DNA from 2 places in the Variovorax sp. P1_H2 genome. Region 1 is predicted to be linked to the other one. Evidence: riboswitches for the same ligand, from Rfam matches in the RefSeq annotation. Region 1 holds a riboswitch; the other holds the start of a gene.

What was found. Region 1 has a riboswitch for S-adenosylhomocysteine ahead of metH (methionine synthase). Riboswitches for the same ligand answer to the same signal wherever they lie in the genome.
Region 2: it holds a riboswitch for S-adenosylhomocysteine, as region 1 does, so the genes downstream of both, ahcY (adenosylhomocysteinase) here and metH (methionine synthase) in region 1, are expected to answer to the same signal.

Annotation. Positions count from the first base shown of each region.
Region 1 covers NZ_JBFUCJ010000096.1:1,073-9,239, reverse strand. The annotation lists gene AC1D2E_RS26170 (glycosyltransferase family 2 protein) at 1-416, opposite strand, end outside; gene AC1D2E_RS26165 (phospholipid carrier-dependent glycosyltransferase) at 409-2,175, opposite strand; gene metH (methionine synthase) at 2,232-4,946, opposite strand; S-adenosyl-L-homocysteine riboswitch at 5,004-5,096, opposite strand; gene AC1D2E_RS26155 (hypothetical protein) at 5,377-5,913, opposite strand; gene AC1D2E_RS26150 (M35 family metallo-endopeptidase) at 5,807-6,208, opposite strand; gene AC1D2E_RS26145 (PACE efflux transporter) at 6,630-7,073, opposite strand; gene AC1D2E_RS26140 (LysR family transcriptional regulator) at 7,174-8,061, shown strand; gene AC1D2E_RS26135 (SH3 domain-containing protein) at 8,072-8,167, opposite strand, start outside.
Region 2 covers NZ_JBFUCJ010000008.1:17,193-24,306, reverse strand. The annotation lists gene AC1D2E_RS04880 (23S rRNA (adenine(2030)-N(6))-methyltransferase RlmJ) at 1-43, shown strand, start outside; gene AC1D2E_RS04875 (septal ring lytic transglycosylase RlpA family protein) at 40-693, opposite strand; gene metF (methylenetetrahydrofolate reductase [NAD(P)H]) at 690-1,523, opposite strand; gene AC1D2E_RS04865 (TlyA family RNA methyltransferase) at 1,501-2,298, opposite strand; gene ahcY (adenosylhomocysteinase) at 2,307-3,746, opposite strand; S-adenosyl-L-homocysteine riboswitch at 3,810-3,879, opposite strand; gene AC1D2E_RS04855 (hypothetical protein) at 3,975-4,613, shown strand; gene AC1D2E_RS04850 (peptide chain release factor 3) at 4,710-6,338, shown strand; gene AC1D2E_RS04845 (HAD-IIB family hydrolase) at 6,488-7,114, shown strand, end outside.

The sequences.
Region 1 (8,167 bases):
GCGTTGCCGAAGCGGTGGCCGCGCCGGTAGGTCTGCGCATCGGCGCCGTCGTCCACGCGCGAACCGACCACCATGTCGAGGTTGCCCTCCGCCATCAAGGCGATCAGCCGGCGCACCTCGCTGACGTCGTAGGTGGCGTCGCCGTCGACCATCACATAGACATCGGCCTCGACGTCGGCGAACATGCGCCGCGCCACGTTGCCCTTGCCGCGCAGCGCGACATGGGTCACGGTGGCGCCGGCGGCGCGCGCCACGGCCGCGGTGCCGTCGGTCGAGTTGTTGTCGAAGACGTAGATCTCGGCCTCGGGCAGCGCGGCGCGGAACGCCTCCACCACCTGGGTGATGGCGAGCGCCTCGTTGAAGCAGGGGATCACGGCGGCGATGCGCAGCCCGCTGAGGTCAGGGTGGTCAGTCATTCTTGGGAGGCAGGATGCGGTAGGCCTTGGCGCCTGCTTTTTCGTACATCAGGGCGAAATGGTCAAGGAAGCCGGGCCGGGCTTCGAGCACCGGCGCGGTCCCGGCGCCCACCGCGATCGCCTCGAAGCCGAGGCCGCGCAGCTTGCGGGCGAACTCGGCCGGCGGCAGCACGATGAAATCGGAATAGCGCCAGGGCCCGATCGCATCGCCCCAGACCTGCGCCGGCCCGTAGTAGGTGGCTTCGATCAGCGCGATCTGGTAGACGCGGCCCGCCGCGTGCTCGCGCAGGTAGTTCATGACCGCATAGCCCGGAACGTGGGCCTCGAGGAAGGCCGCGCGCTCGGCCGGCGTGGTCGCGATCGTCGCGATGCTCCGCCGCGTCAGGTGGAAGGAGACCCCGACCCCCGCCACCAGCAGCAGCACGCCCAGCCAGCGGCCGGCGCGGTCGAGCGCGCCGCTCTGGCTCCAGCGCGGCAGCAGGCGGCGCAGCCCGCTCGCCACGCCGCCCAGCAGCGCCTGCCAACCGACCACCGAGACCAGCGCGATCAGCGGCACCGAGGCGGCCAGGTAGCGGGGATAGCGCGAGGTCAGGGCCCAGACGAGCAGGGAGTAGGCGCTGAACACCGCCGCCGCACGAACCGCGGGGGACCGCTTCCAGAGCAGGCCCAGCGGCGCGAACAGCACGCCCCAGAGAAAGCCGTTGGGCCACGCGGCATGGGACCTCACGTCGTCGACCTGATTCTTGTAGTCGGCCGGGATCCAGTTGGTGAATCCGAACAGCCGGGAGCCGATCGGGTTGAAAGGGTCGCCGGTCATGAGGGCATTGCGCGCATACCAATAGACGCAGGGGATCAGGAAGCACAGCAGCGCCACGCCCCAGACCTTGAGCCGGCGCTCGCGCCGCAGCACGAACAGGCCGACCAGCGGCAGCACGGTGAGCGCCTGGTACTTGGAGCCCGCGGCGACGCCGAGGAAGAAGGCCGCGAGCGCCAGCCAGCGCGGCTCGCGCGCGGTGTCGGCGGATTCGCGCCACCACCACAGGGCGGTGCAGGCCGCGAGCACGAAGAGCGCGACGGCGATGTCGATCAGCGCGCTCTCGAAGTCGGCGATGCCGAGCCAGATGGCGGCGGCCACGAGGCCGGTCAGCCGGCTCGCATGCTGCACGCCGAGCCGGTAGACCATCCACACCGACAGCCAGCCCGCGAGCCCGCTCAGCAGATGCGGCAGGACGTCGTCGCCGAGCACCAGCCCGGCGGCATGAATCAGGTTGTAGTTGTAGGGGAACCAGGGATAGCGCAACCATTCGTGGATGCCGAGCCGGCCGCTCTGCGCCACTTCGCGCGCATAGGGCAGGTGGTACATCAACTCGTCGAAGACGGCCGGCGGCGCCAGCGGCTCGACCAGGGCCGGCAGCGCGGTCAGCGCCAGTGCCAGCAGGGCCAGCTTCTCGACGAAGTCGAAGGGCGCGGGCGGCGCGCTTGCATGACGTTCGCGCAGCCAGGCCGGCGCCTGCAGCGCGACCGCCATCAGGCCGAGCGCGACCGTGCCGATCACCGCGGTCCGGCCGAACAGCCCGGCGATCGCGATCGCCTGGAAGACGCAGACGATGAGACCGAGACCGGCGGCGGCGGCCATCGCGGTCTCGAGCCCGCGGTCGCGCCGCGGCGGCGCGCCGATGCGCGCCAGCAGCGCCCGGCCGAAGCCCCAGCAGGCGACCACGAAGACCGCCGCCGCCGCATAGTGCGCGGCTCCGAACATCAACTTCTGAATAGGAACTCCCGCTCGCCGCGCCTGCTAGCGACGGCCTGTTGGTATCAAAGATTCGGCGCCAGCAGACGCTCGAGATCGGCCTCGCTCTCATGGCGCCGCGCCGCCTGGTCCTGCAACTGGTCGTGCCCGATCTTGCCGACGTTGAAGTAGGTCGCGTCGGGGTGGCTCAGGTAGAAGCCGCTGACGCTGGCGGCCGGCATCATGGCCAGGCTGTCGGTCAGCGTCATGCCGATCTCGGCGCAGTTCAGCAACTCGAACATCGGCCGCTTCACGCTGTGGTCCGGGCAGGCCGGATAGCCGGGCGCCGGCCGGATGCCGCGGTACTTCTCGCCGATCATGTCCTCGTTGCTCAGGGCCTCGTCGGCCGCATAGCCCCAGAGGTCGGTGCGCACGCGATGGTGCAGCGCCTCGGCGAAAGCTTCGGCCAGGCGGTCCGCCAGGGCCTTCAGCATGATCGCCGAATAGTCGTCGAGGTCGTCCATGAAGTACTTCTCCTTCTTCTCGACGCCCAGGCCGGCGGTGACCGCGAACATGCCCACGTAGTCCTTCAAGCCGCTCTCGCGCGGCGCGACGAAATCGGCCAGGCAGCGGCTGGGCCGCATCACGCCCTCGATCGCCTGCTTCTCGGTCTGCTGGCGCATGCCCCACCAGGTCAGCGCGACCTCGCTGCGCGACTCGTCGGTGTAGAGCGCGATGTCGTCGTCGTTGACGGTGTCGGCCGGCCAGAAGCCGATCACGCCGCTGGCCTTGAGCCAGCGCCCCTCGATCAGCCGCTTGAGCATGCGCTGGCCGTCGGCATAGACGCGCACCGCCTCGGTACCGACGATCTCGTCCTTGAGGATCGCCGGGAACGGGCCGGCCAGGTCCCAGGTCTGGAAGAACGGGCCCCAGTCGATGTACTTCGCGAGTTCGGTCAGGTCGAAGTTGCGGAACACGCGGCGGCCGATGAACTTGGGCACCGGCGGTAGGTAGTTCGACCAGTCGACCGGCGTCTTGTTGGCGCGCGCGCGGGCCAGCGGCCACAGCGGCGTCTGCTTCTTGTTGGCGTGCTGGTGCCGCACCTTGTCGTAGTCGGCGTTGATCTCGTCGATGTAGCTCGCGGCCTGCTCCGACAGCAGCGACTGCGCCACGCTCACGCTGCGCGAGGCATCGGGCACGTAGACCACCGGCCCTTCGTAATGCGGCGCGATCTTGACCGCGGTGTGCACGCGGCTGGTGGTGGCGCCGCCGATCAGCAGCGGGATCTTGCGGATGCGGAAATGATCGTCCTTCTGCATCTCGCCGGCCACGTACTGCATCTCCTCCAGGCTCGGCGTGATCAGGCCCGAGAGGCCGACGATGTCGGCCCCCTCGACCTTGGCGCGCGCCAGGATCTCGTGGCAGGGCACCATCACGCCCATGTTCACGACCTCGAAGTTGTTGCACTGAAGCACGACCGTGACGATGTTCTTGCCGATGTCGTGGACGTCGCCCTTGACGGTGGCGATGATGATCTTGCCCTTGGTGCGGACGTCGCGGCCGGCGGCTTCGTCCAGGCGCTTCTCTTCCTCGATGTAGGGGATCAGGTGGGCCACGGCCGACTTCATCACGCGGGCCGACTTCACCACCTGCGGCAGGAACATCTTGCCCTGGCCGAACAGGTCGCCGACGATGTTCATGCCGTCCATCAGCGGCCCTTCGATCACGTGCAGCGGACGGCCGCCCCTGGCCAGGATCTGCTGGTAGGCCTCCTCGGTGTCCTCGACGATGAAGTCGGTGATGCCGTGCACCATCGCATGCGAGAGCCGCTGGTTCACGTGCACCGGGTGCTCGGGCGTGCCGCGCCATTCGAGCTTCTTGCTCTCGTCCTTGGCGCCGCTCCTGGCCGTTTCGGCCACCTCGACCAGGCGCTCGCCGGCGTCGGGGCGGCGGTTCAGCACCACGTCTTCCACGCGCTCGCGCAGCTCGGCCTCGAGGTCGTCGTAGACGCCGACCATGCCGGCGTTGACGATGCCCATGTCCATGCCGGCCTGGATCGCGTGGTACAGGAACACGGTGTGGATGGCTTCGCGCACCGGGTCGTTGCCGCGGAAGCTGAAGCTCACGTTCGAGACCCCGCCCGAGACCTTGGCTCCGGCCAAGTTCTGCTTGATCCAGCGCACCGCGTTGATGAAGTCGACCGCGTAGTTGTTGTGCTCCTCGATGCCGGTGGCGATCGCGAAGATGTTGGGGTCGAAGATGATGTCCTCGGGCGGGAAGCCGATCTCGTCGACCAGGATCCGGTAGGCGCGCTCGCAGATCTCGATCTTGCGCTCGTAGGTGTCGGCCTGGCCCTTCTCGTCGAAGGCCATGACGACCGCCGCCGCGCCGTAGCGGCGCAGCAGGCGGGCCTGGTGGCGGAAGGGGTCCTCGCCCTCCTTCATGCTGATCGAGTTGACGATGCCCTTGCCCTGGATGCAGCGCAGGCCGGCCTCGATCACTTCCCACTTCGAGCTGTCGACCATGATCGGCACGCGCGCGATGTCGGGCTCGGACGCGATCAGGTTCAGGAAGCGCACCATCGCGGCCTTGCTGTCGAGCATGGCCTCGTCCATGTTGATGTCGATCACCTGGGCGCCGTTCTCGACCTGCTGGCGCGCGACCGCCAGTGCTTCCTCGAACTGGCCGTTGAGGATCATGCGCGCGAAGGCCTTGGAGCCGGTGACGTTGGTGCGCTCGCCGATGTTGACGAACAGCGCGCCCTCGCCGATCTGCACCGGCTCGAGGCCGGACAGCTTCATCGGGGGGACGGCGACGGAGGAAGGATCGGAGGACATGGGCTCACCTGTGGAAACGGGGTCAGGCGAGCGTCGTTGCACTCCAGTGGCTGGAAGCCCAAGCCTGACGCGGCCGGCCTGAAGGCCGGCGACGCTGCAACGCTCCTTGGGAGTGCGGATTTTAGATGATGCGCAGGTCGTCCACGCATGCGTGCCGGCGCGCAGGACGGGCCGGCCCGCGACTTGGGGCTCATGCCAGAAGAACAGCACTGAGCGCTCCGCTCGAATCTGCTTCGAGACGCTTGAGAAAGTCTCTTCCCTGAGCTGCGCTGACAGTTCCTAGTTAAAGCACGCCCGGCATCCGTCGAGTGAAGGGCCACAGGTCATACCTCCAGAAAGAAATTCCATCGGGGAACCCATCGCGATCGTGGAGTCTGTCGCAGTCGTTCTGCCTTCAGGACGACCCCTCTGGCTGGCAGGCGCATTCATGAGGGCAACCTGGCAAGAACTCGACATCGGCGCGTTTGACGTCGTTGCGCCTTCCCGGCCCGAACGAGCCGGCCTTGACCACTTCAACTTCCTTGGGTGAATGAATTTCGGCGGCCGCAAATTGCAAGGCATCAATCACTTGCCGAACCGCATGAGCTCGCCTCCACGCCAAGCTCTCTGCACTGCGTTCCTCTATATCTGAGCTGGCGCTGATATAAATGGCTTCCCTGTTCGGGTATTTGACCCGAAGGTCGGCAATCCAGTTTGCAAGCTCGAAAATTTGACTCGCCGAGATATAGCTGGAGTTCCGCTCGAATTGAATACCCATGTTTCGGATGGGAGTACAAGCAACAACAGCAGGCACGATCACCGACAAAACAAATGCAGCCAATGATTTAATCACCATAGACCACTCCATCGACCACGTAACCTGCAATGTTGTCAGCATTGATTCGCGACAGCTTTGGAACCCCGGTGTGCCGTCGGGCAGCATTGAGGCCATATCGAAGATCCACAGATGAGAAAGTGTCTCGGAAGTGAGTTACTTCGTGAATCAGCGTGCTCAGTTGAGAATCTTTACTCGGCGATATTTGCAGCAGTTCAAAAAATCCMCGATTGATTGCGATGGTGTGACTTCGAGTGTCAATGGGGCAAACTTGGGCAACGGGATTGTTGTCAAGCGGAGTGCAGCCTAGGTTGTGGCCCCAATCTGGCAGGTAGCGCACAAAGTTCTGGCACGTGAAGCTTTGGAGCAAGAACTTGCATTTCATCAGTCCCGCGCGAAGGTAGTTGCGCATTTCTTCATCTGCACTTCCAAACCACCGCTCCACGCGGTCACACTCAAAACTCTCCCATCTGAAAAGCTCGTGGGTTCGCTTCTCGATCAATCGGACTGCCATGTCGCGAAGGCCCAGCATCAGATCGCAAAATTCCCGATCCGATACGCCTATAGCGTCGTCTTCTGTTGGATTTTTCATGGATCGACAACATCCCTATGCGCGTTATGTATGGACTCGCTCAATCGAATGAACGCGAATGGCCCACGGRCATCATAGGCACATGAACTGTCAAAGAAGTGACGGAATGCCAGTTGTCGACCAGATATCGCCGTTGGGAAGAGATTTTCAGATCATTCCTACAGATGGCCACCTATCTCGCACGGCGGTACAGTGACCGCCAAGAGCACCGAGCCCGCCTTCAGATTGGCAAATCGCTGCGTCAACAGGCCTCGGGGGTCGCCACGAGCGAGGCCGATGCGGGCAAGCCGAAGATGGCGTCGAAGGCCCAGTTGAAGGCGAAGGTGTAGACCAGGAAGAAAACCACCAGTCCCAGGTCCATCACCAGCGCCTCCCACAGGCTCACGTCCAGCCACCAGGCGAACACCGGCACCAGGAAGGCCACCAGGCCGCCCTCGAAGCCGATCGCATGGGCGACGCGGCGGCGCAGGCTGCGGCCGCGCACCACCTGGCGGGATTCCCAGCGCTCGAACAGGGCGTTGAACGAGAGGTTCCACAGCACCGCGATCACCGACGCGATGACCGCCAGCACGCCCGAATGGCCCAGGCCCTGGCCCGACATCAGCGCCAGCCCGGCGCTGGCGGCCACGATGGCGATGCCCTCGTAGAGGCTGATGTAGACGACGCGGCGCTTGAGCCCTTGCATGAAATCGATCCTGTGTTGCTTGGTTTTAAGCTGGACTTTATGTTCATATGGCTGATATATAAAGTCATCTTCTTTCAGAAAAATTGATAAATTGGCTGCCATGAGTTTTTCCAGCGATACCGTTGAAGTGTTCCTTGCGGTCATCGACCACGGCTCCTTCTCCGCCGCGGCGCGGGCACTGGGCCGGGTGCCCTCGGCGGTCAGCATGGCCATTGCCAACCTCGAAGCCGAGCTCGACCTGGCGCTGTTCGACCGCAGCGGCCGCGAGCCGCAGCCGACCGCCGCCGCGCGTTCGCTCGAACCGCAGGCGCGCCTGCTGGCGGCGCAGTTGAAGCAGCTCCAGGTTCAGGCGCTGGCGCTCACCCGGGGGCTCGAGAACCGCCTCACGCTGGCGATCGCCCCCGAGCTGCTGGCGGCGCCCTGGAGCGGCCCATTGGCCGCCCTGGCGGACGAATACCCGTTGCTTGAGGTCGAGGTGCTGGCCGCGCCGCAGGCCGACGCGCTGGCGCTGCTGCACAGCGGCCGGGCCCAACTGGCGCTGGTCTTCGAACGCCCCAGCCTGGACGGCCGGGAGGGCTTCCAGGAGGTGGCCAGCGACACCATGGTGGCCGTGATGGCGCCCGACCACCCGGTGCTGGCCGCGGCCGGCGGACGGCTGCGCGAGGAGCACCTGACGACCACGCGGCAGATCGTGGTCGCCGGGCGCGACCTCGCCACCAGCGACCCGCGCTTCGTCTTCGCGCGCCATGTCTGGCGCACCGACAACGCGCTGGCCGCGCTGAGCCTGATCACGGCCGGGTTGGGCTGGGGCTGGCTGCCGCGCAACTTCGCGCGGCCGCATGTCGCGGCGGGCGCGCTGGTCGAGATTCCGTTCGAGAACCTGTCCAACGGGCTCGACCTGTGGGTCGACGTGGTCTGGTCGCGCGAGCGGCCGCTCGGCCTGGGCGCCCAGCGCTTCGTGTCGCTGATCGCCCGCAAGAAGGACTGAAGGCCGGCGCTCAGCCGCCTCGGCCGCCGCCCCCTCCGTGGCCACCACCCTCACCGCCTCCGTGACCACCTCCGTGGCCGCCACCGTGCCCGCCACCCTGGCCGCC
Region 2 (7,114 bases), on a different contig from region 1:
GCAGGACCGCAACGCCACCTTCTCGCTCGACAGCGGAGGCTAGCGGCGCTTGCGCGGCGTGACCTTCGGGGTGGGCTTCTGCGCCGCCTCCGGCGCTGCCTGAGGCGGGGTCTCGGCCGGGCCGGCCTCGCTTCCGCCGCAGCGATCGGTCTCGTTGTCGACGACCGACAGCGCCACCGTCTTGATGCCCATGCCGAGCATGCCGATCGCTTCGGCCGCGGCGCGGCTCAGGTCGATCACGCGGCCCGAGGAATAGGGCCCGCGGTCGTTGATGCGCACCAGCACCTCGCGGCCGTTGACCAGGCTGCGCACGCAGACGCGGGTGTTGAAGGGCAGCGTCTTGTGGGCCGCCGTGAGGGCCGTCATGTCGAAGCGCTCGCCGCTCGCGGTCTTGCGCTGATGGAACTGGATGCCGTACCAGGAGGCGCCGCCGCGCTCGAAGACTTCGCGACCTTGGTCACCGGGAAATCCGTCGTCCGGCTCGCCGGTGCCCGACGCCGCGAGGTCGTAGCGCACCGAAGGCACCGCGGAGCGCGGCGGCGCGCCGGGCGGCAGGGCCGGCTGCTTCGCCAGCGGGCGCAAGCGCCCCTGCGGGACATCGCCGGCCGCTTGGCCCTGCGAGGGCGGCTGCACCGAGCAGGCCGCGAGCAGCCCGGCCGCGAGCAACGCCGCGAGGCCGCCGCGCAATGTCATGCAGCCCAACCCAGCCGCTGCAGCACACCGAGCGTGGCCACCGACTGGTTCATCGTGTAGAAATGCAGCGCCGGTGCGCCGGCCGCGCACAGCCGATCGCAGAGGGCCGCGACGACGTCCAGACCAAAGGCCTTGATCGAGGCCGTGTCGTCGCCGAAGCTCTGCAGCCGCAAGCGGATCCAGCGCGGGATCTCCGCCCCGCACGCATCCGAGAAACGCATCAGCTGGGTGGAACTGGTGATCGGCATGATGCCCGGCACGATCGGCGTGTCGAGCCCCAGCGCGCGGGCATCGTCGACGAAGCGCCAGTAGGCCTCGGGGCTGAAGAAGTACTGCGTGATGGCCGAGTCGGCGCCGGCCCGCACCTTGGTCGCGAAGGCCTGCAGGTCGGCTTCGGGCGAACGGGCCTGCGGATGCACCTCGGGGTAGCAGGCGACCTCGATGTGGAAGTCGCGGCCGGTCTCCTCGCGGATGAAGGCCACGAGATCGCTCGCATAGTGGAATTCGCCGCCCAGGCCGTAGCCGCTCGGCAAGTCGCCACGCAGGGCGACCAGGCGCTTGACGCCCATCGCCTTGAGTTCGGCCAGTTGCGCGCGGACGGTGGCCTTGGTGGCGCCGATGCAGGAAAAATGGCAGGCCGCGGCCACGCCTTCGGACAGGATCTCGCGCACCGCGCCGAAGGTGCCCTCGTGCGTCGAGCCGCCGGCGCCGTAGGTCACGGAGCAGAACTCGGGCTCCTGGGCATAAAGCTGCTGGCGCACGGCACGCAGCTTGACGGCGCCTTCGGGCGTCTTGGTCGGAAAGAACTCAAAGCTGAGCGGTAGGCGCACGGCCGGCTCCTGGTTCGCCGTCCGCCCGGACGGCATGAATGAAAAACTCGCGGTTGCCGTCGCCGCCGGCGATCGGGCTGTCGAGCCAATGCACGACGCGCAGCTGCAATGCCGCGCAGGCATCGCGCAGTCGCTGCTCGACCACGGCGTAGAGCGCCGGATCGCGCACGATGCCGCCCTTGCCGACCTGCCCCGGCTGCAACTCGAACTGCGGCTTGACCAGCATCAGCAGCTCGCCCTGCGGCTGCAGCAGCGGCACCAGCGCGGGCAGCACCAGCGTCAGCGAGATGAAGGACAGGTCGCCGACGATCAGGCCGAAGTCCGCGTCCTCGGGCGACTCGGCGCTCCAGGCCGCGGCGTCGAGCGTGCGGGCGTTGACGCCTTCGATCGCGGTCACGCGCGCATCGTCCCGCACCCGCGCGTGCAACTGGCCATGGCCGACGTCGACGCCCACCACGTGCGCGGCGCCCTGCTGCAGCAGGCAGTCGGTGAAGCCTCCGGTCGACTGGCCGACGTCGAGGCAGCGCCGGCCGCGCGGGTCGATGCCGGTCGCGGCCAGCGCGCCCTCGAGCTTGAGCCCGCCGCGCGAGACGTAGCGCGCCTCGGCGGCATCGAGCAACTCGAGCTCGGCGCCCTCGGGGATCTCGTCGCGGTTCTTGCCGACGACGCGCCAGTCGGCGCCGTCGCGCCAGCGCAGGCCGCCCGCGATCAGCCGCACGGCCTGCGAGCGGGATGCGGCCAGGCCGCGTTCGACGAGCAATTGATCGGCGCGCAAAGCGCTCCTCAATAGCGGTAGGTGTCCGGCTTGTAAGGGCCGTTCTTGTCGACGCCGATGTAGGCGGCCTGCGTGTCGGTGAGCGTGGTCAGCATGGCGCCGACCTTCTTCAGGTGCAGGCGCGCGACCTTCTCGTCGAGGTGCTTGGGCAGCACGTAGACCTTGCCGGCCTGGTAGGCATCGGGCTTGGTGAAGAGCTCGATCTGGGCGATGGTCTGGTTCGCGAACGAGGACGACATCACGAAGCTCGGGTGGCCCGTGCCGCAGCCCAGGTTCACGAGGCGGCCCTTGGCCAGCAGGATGATCTTCTTGCCGTCGGGGAAGGTGATGTGGTCGACCTGCGGCTTGATCTCTTCCCATTCGTACTTCTCGATCGAGGCGACGTCGATCTCGTTGTCGAAGTGGCCGATGTTGCAGACGATCGCCTGGTCCTTCATGGCGGCCATGTGCTCGTGGCGGATCACGTCGCGGTTGCCGGTGGTGGTGACGAAGATGTCGGCCTTGTCGGCGGCGTACTCCATGGTCACGACCTTGTAGCCTTCCATCGCGGCCTGCAGGGCGTTGATCGGGTCGATCTCGGTCACCCAGACCTGGGCGCTCAGCGCGCGCAGGGCCTGGGCCGAGCCCTTGCCGACGTCGCCGTAGCCGGCCACGCAGGCGACCTTGCCGGCGATCATCACGTCGGTGGCGCGCTTGATGCCGTCGACCAGCGATTCGCGGCAACCGTAAAGGTTGTCGAACTTGCTCTTGGTGACCGAGTCGTTGACGTTGATGGCGCGGAACAGCAGCGTGCCCTTGGCGCTCATCTCGTTCAGGCGGTGCACGCCGGTGGTGGTTTCCTCGGTCACGCCGATGATCTCGGCCGACTTGCGGCTGTACCAGGTGGCATCGACCGCCAGCTTGGCCTTGATCGCCGCGTAGAGGATGCGCTCTTCTTCGCTGGTCGGATTGGCGAGCACGCTCTGGTCCTTCTCGGCGCGCTGGCCCAGGTGCATCAGCAGCGTGGCGTCGCCGCCGTCGTCGAGGATCATGTTCGGGCCTTCGCCCTTCGCGCCCTTGGGGCCGAAGTCGAAGATGGCGTGGGTGTAGTCCCAGTAGTCGGTCAGCGACTCGCCCTTGATCGCGAACACCGGCGTGCCGGCGGCGGCGATGGCGGCGGCGGCGTGGTCCTGGGTCGAGAAGATGTTGCACGAGGCCCAGCGCACGGTGGCGCCGAGCGCCTGCAGCGTCTCGATCAGCACCGCGGTCTGGATCGTCATGTGCAGCGAGCCGGTGATGCGCGCGCCCTTGAGCGGCTGGCTCTTGGCGAATTCCTCGCGGATCGCCATCAGGCCGGGCATCTCGGTTTCGGCGATGCGGATTTCCTTGCGGCCCCAGGCGGCAAGGGACAGGTCGGCGATCGCCTGGTCGGCGGTCGAAACGGGGGACGGTTTGAGAACAGCGCTCATGTTGGCTCCAAAGCAGGTTTGACAGTGGCCACTGCGTTCGGGGAAGGGACTCACCGCGAGAACAGCGGGTGAGCGTGGTTGCGATGATGGTCCGAGCCTCACGCCTGTCGGCGCTGCAACGCTCCTCGGAACGGGGCATTTTAGCGCGTCGCGCGGCCGGCCCGCCAGCAGGGTCCGGCGGATCGCCCTAGACTGCCCGTCCCATCACCGCCGCACCGCATCCCCACCATGCCCAAAGCCAGAATCCTCGCCCTTTCACTCGCGGCCGTCACGTCGGTTGCGCTGTCCTCCGGCGCCGCGGCACAAGCCGATGCGCCGCCGGTACGCGTGCGTGGCGTCATCGCGCATGTCGATGCCGATTCGCTGACCGTGAAGGACCACAGCGGCGAAGTCGTCACGATGGCGCGCACCACCGACATGCGGGTCACCGAAGTACGGCCGATCAGCCTCAGCGACATCAAGCCCCGCAGCTTCATCGGCGCCGGCGCGACGCCGCAGCCCGACGGCACCCAGCGCGCGGTGGAAGTCCATGTGTTTCCGGAAGCCATGCGCGGCACCGGCGAGGGCTTCCGTGCCTGGGACACGGTGCCCAACGGCACGATGACCAACGCCACCGTCGCCACGCTCGCGGCGGCGCCCGCGTCGACGCCCGGCGGACGGAAGATCGTGCTCAGGTACAAGGACGGCGAACAGACCTTGATCGTTCCGCGCGGCACGCCGATCGTCGCCTTCAAGCCGGCGCAGGACGACCAGGCGGCGCTGGTGGTTCAGGGCGCCCAGGTCGTGGTCACGGCCCGGGTCAAGGACGGCAAGCCGACCGCCTCGAGCGTGCTGGTGGGCCGCAACGGCTTCACGCCGCCGATGTGAATCGAAGGGGCCGGCCGGCACGGCGGCGGCCCGGCCGGTAAAATTGCGGGCTTTGCTTCCAGCAGCCCGCGCCCGTGAGCGCGCACCGCGTTCACCATGAACTTCGCCTCCGAAACCAAACGCCGCCGCACTTTCGCGATCATCTCCCACCCCGACGCCGGCAAGACCACGCTGACCGAGAAGCTGCTGCTATTCTCGGGCGCGATCCAGATCGCCGGCTCGGTGAAGGCGCGCAAGGCCTCGCGCCACGCCACCTCCGACTGGATGGAGATCGAGAAGCAGCGCGGCATCTCGGTCGCCTCGTCGGTGATGCAGATGGTCTACCGCGACCACGTCATCAACCTGCTCGACACGCCCGGCCACAAGGACTTCTCCGAAGACACCTACCGCGTGCTCACGGCGGTCGACTCGGCGCTGATGGTGATCGATGCCGCCAACGGCGTCGAGGCCCAGACCCGGCGGCTGATCGAGGTCTGCCGGCAGCGCGACACGCCGATCATCACCTTCGTCAACAAGATGGACCGCGAGGTGCGCGAGCCGCTCGAGCTGCTCGACGAGATCGAGCGCGAGCTCGGCATGCCCTGCGTGCCGATGACCTGGCCGGTCGGCCAGGGCAAGACCTTCGGCGGCATCATCAACCTGCGCACCCAGGCGATGACCGTGTTCGAGTCGGGCCAGGAGAAGCTGCCACAGGACTTCGAGACCATCCCGCTGACCAACCGCGAGGCACTGAACAAGCGCTTCGGCCGCGAGTTCGATCACGCGATGGAGAGCATGGAACTGGCCACCGGCGCCTCGCCGAGCTGGGACCGCGAGGCCTTCCTGTCCGGCAAGCAGACGCCGGTGTTCTTCGGCTCCGGCGTCAACAATTTCGGCGTCATGGAAGTGCTCGACGCGCTGGTCGACCTGGCACCGCCGCCGCAGCCGCGCACCAGCACCACGACGGTCAACCGGCAGCCGGTGGTGCGCGAGATCCAGCCCGAGGACCGCGACTTCGCCGGCGTGGTGTTCAAGGTGCAGGCCAACATGGATGCCAACCACCGCGACCGCATCGCCTTCGTGCGCATGGCCTCGGGGCGCTACACGCCGGGCATGAAGCTGCGCGTGCAGCGGACCGCGAAAGAGCTGCGGCCGACCAGCGTCGTGACCTTCATGAGCCAGCGGCGCGAGGCGGTCGAGGAAGCCTATGCCGGCGACATCGTCGGCTTCACGACCCACGGCGGCGTGCAGCTGGGCGACACCATCACCGACGGCGCCTCGCTGCAGTTCACCGGCCTGCCCTTCTTCGCGCCCGAGCTCTTCATGACCGTGATCCTGAAGAATCCGCTGCGCACCAAGCAGCTGCAGCAGGGCCTGGCCCAGCTCGGCGAAGAAGGCGCGATCCAGGTGTTCCGGCCCGAGGTCGGCGGCCCGATGCTGCTCGGCGCGGTCGGGCAGCTGCAATTCGAAGTGGTGCAGCATCGGCTCAAGACCGAGTACGACGCCGACATCCGGCTCGAGGGCTGCCAATACACCGGCGCGCGCTGGATCACGGCCGACACGCCGGCCGAATTGCGGTCCTTCGTCGATGCCTATCCGCAGCGCATGGCACTCGACGCCGCCAACACGCTGGCCTACCTGTGCACCTCGCCCTACGACGTGCGGCTGGCGCAGGAGCGCTTCCCGAAGATCCACTTCCATCCGCTGCGCGAGCATGCGGGGCTGTCGCTTCAGACGGCGTCCTGAAATGAAACACCCCCGAAGCGCCTGCGGCGCTGCCCCCTTGAAGGGGGCGATACCAGCGGCCTGGCAAAGCCAGATCCGCGGTATCTCTGGGCTTGGCCGCGCCGGATTCGTGCGTCGCGGGTCACGCGATCGCGTGGTGAAGAACTGAGATGACTCCTCTGATCGAGTGGCCGCCGGCGGCGCGGCGCGCGCTGGTCGGCGTCTTCACCGACATCGACGACACGCTGACGACCGAGGGCGCGATCAGCGCCGATGCGCTCGCGGGTCTCGCCGACCTTCGAGCCGCGGGCTTGCATCGCGTGGCGATCACGGGGCGCCCGGTCGGCTGGAGCGAGCCCTTCGCGAGCGTCTGGCCGGTGGACGCCATCGTGGCCGAGAACGGCGCCGTCGCGCTGCTGCCCTTGCCCGGTGGCGCGATCGAGAGGCGCTACCAGCAGGACGCGCCCACGCGCGCACGCAACTTCGCCCGCATGCAGGCCGTGCTGGACCGCATCGAGCGCGAGATCCCCGGCGCCCGGCGCGCCACCGACTCGGCCGGCCGCGAGTGCGACATCGCGATCGACCACAGCGAATTCACGCAGCTCGACGACGCGCAGATCGCCGCCGTGGCCGCGCTGATGCAGAGCGAGGGCATGCACGCCACCGTCAGCAGCATCCACGTCAACGGCTGGTACGGCGAGCACGACAAGCTCGAGGGCGCGCGCTGGATCGTGCGAGAGCTGTGGGGCCGCCGGCTCGACGACGAGATGCCGCGCTGGGCCTATGTCGGCGACTCG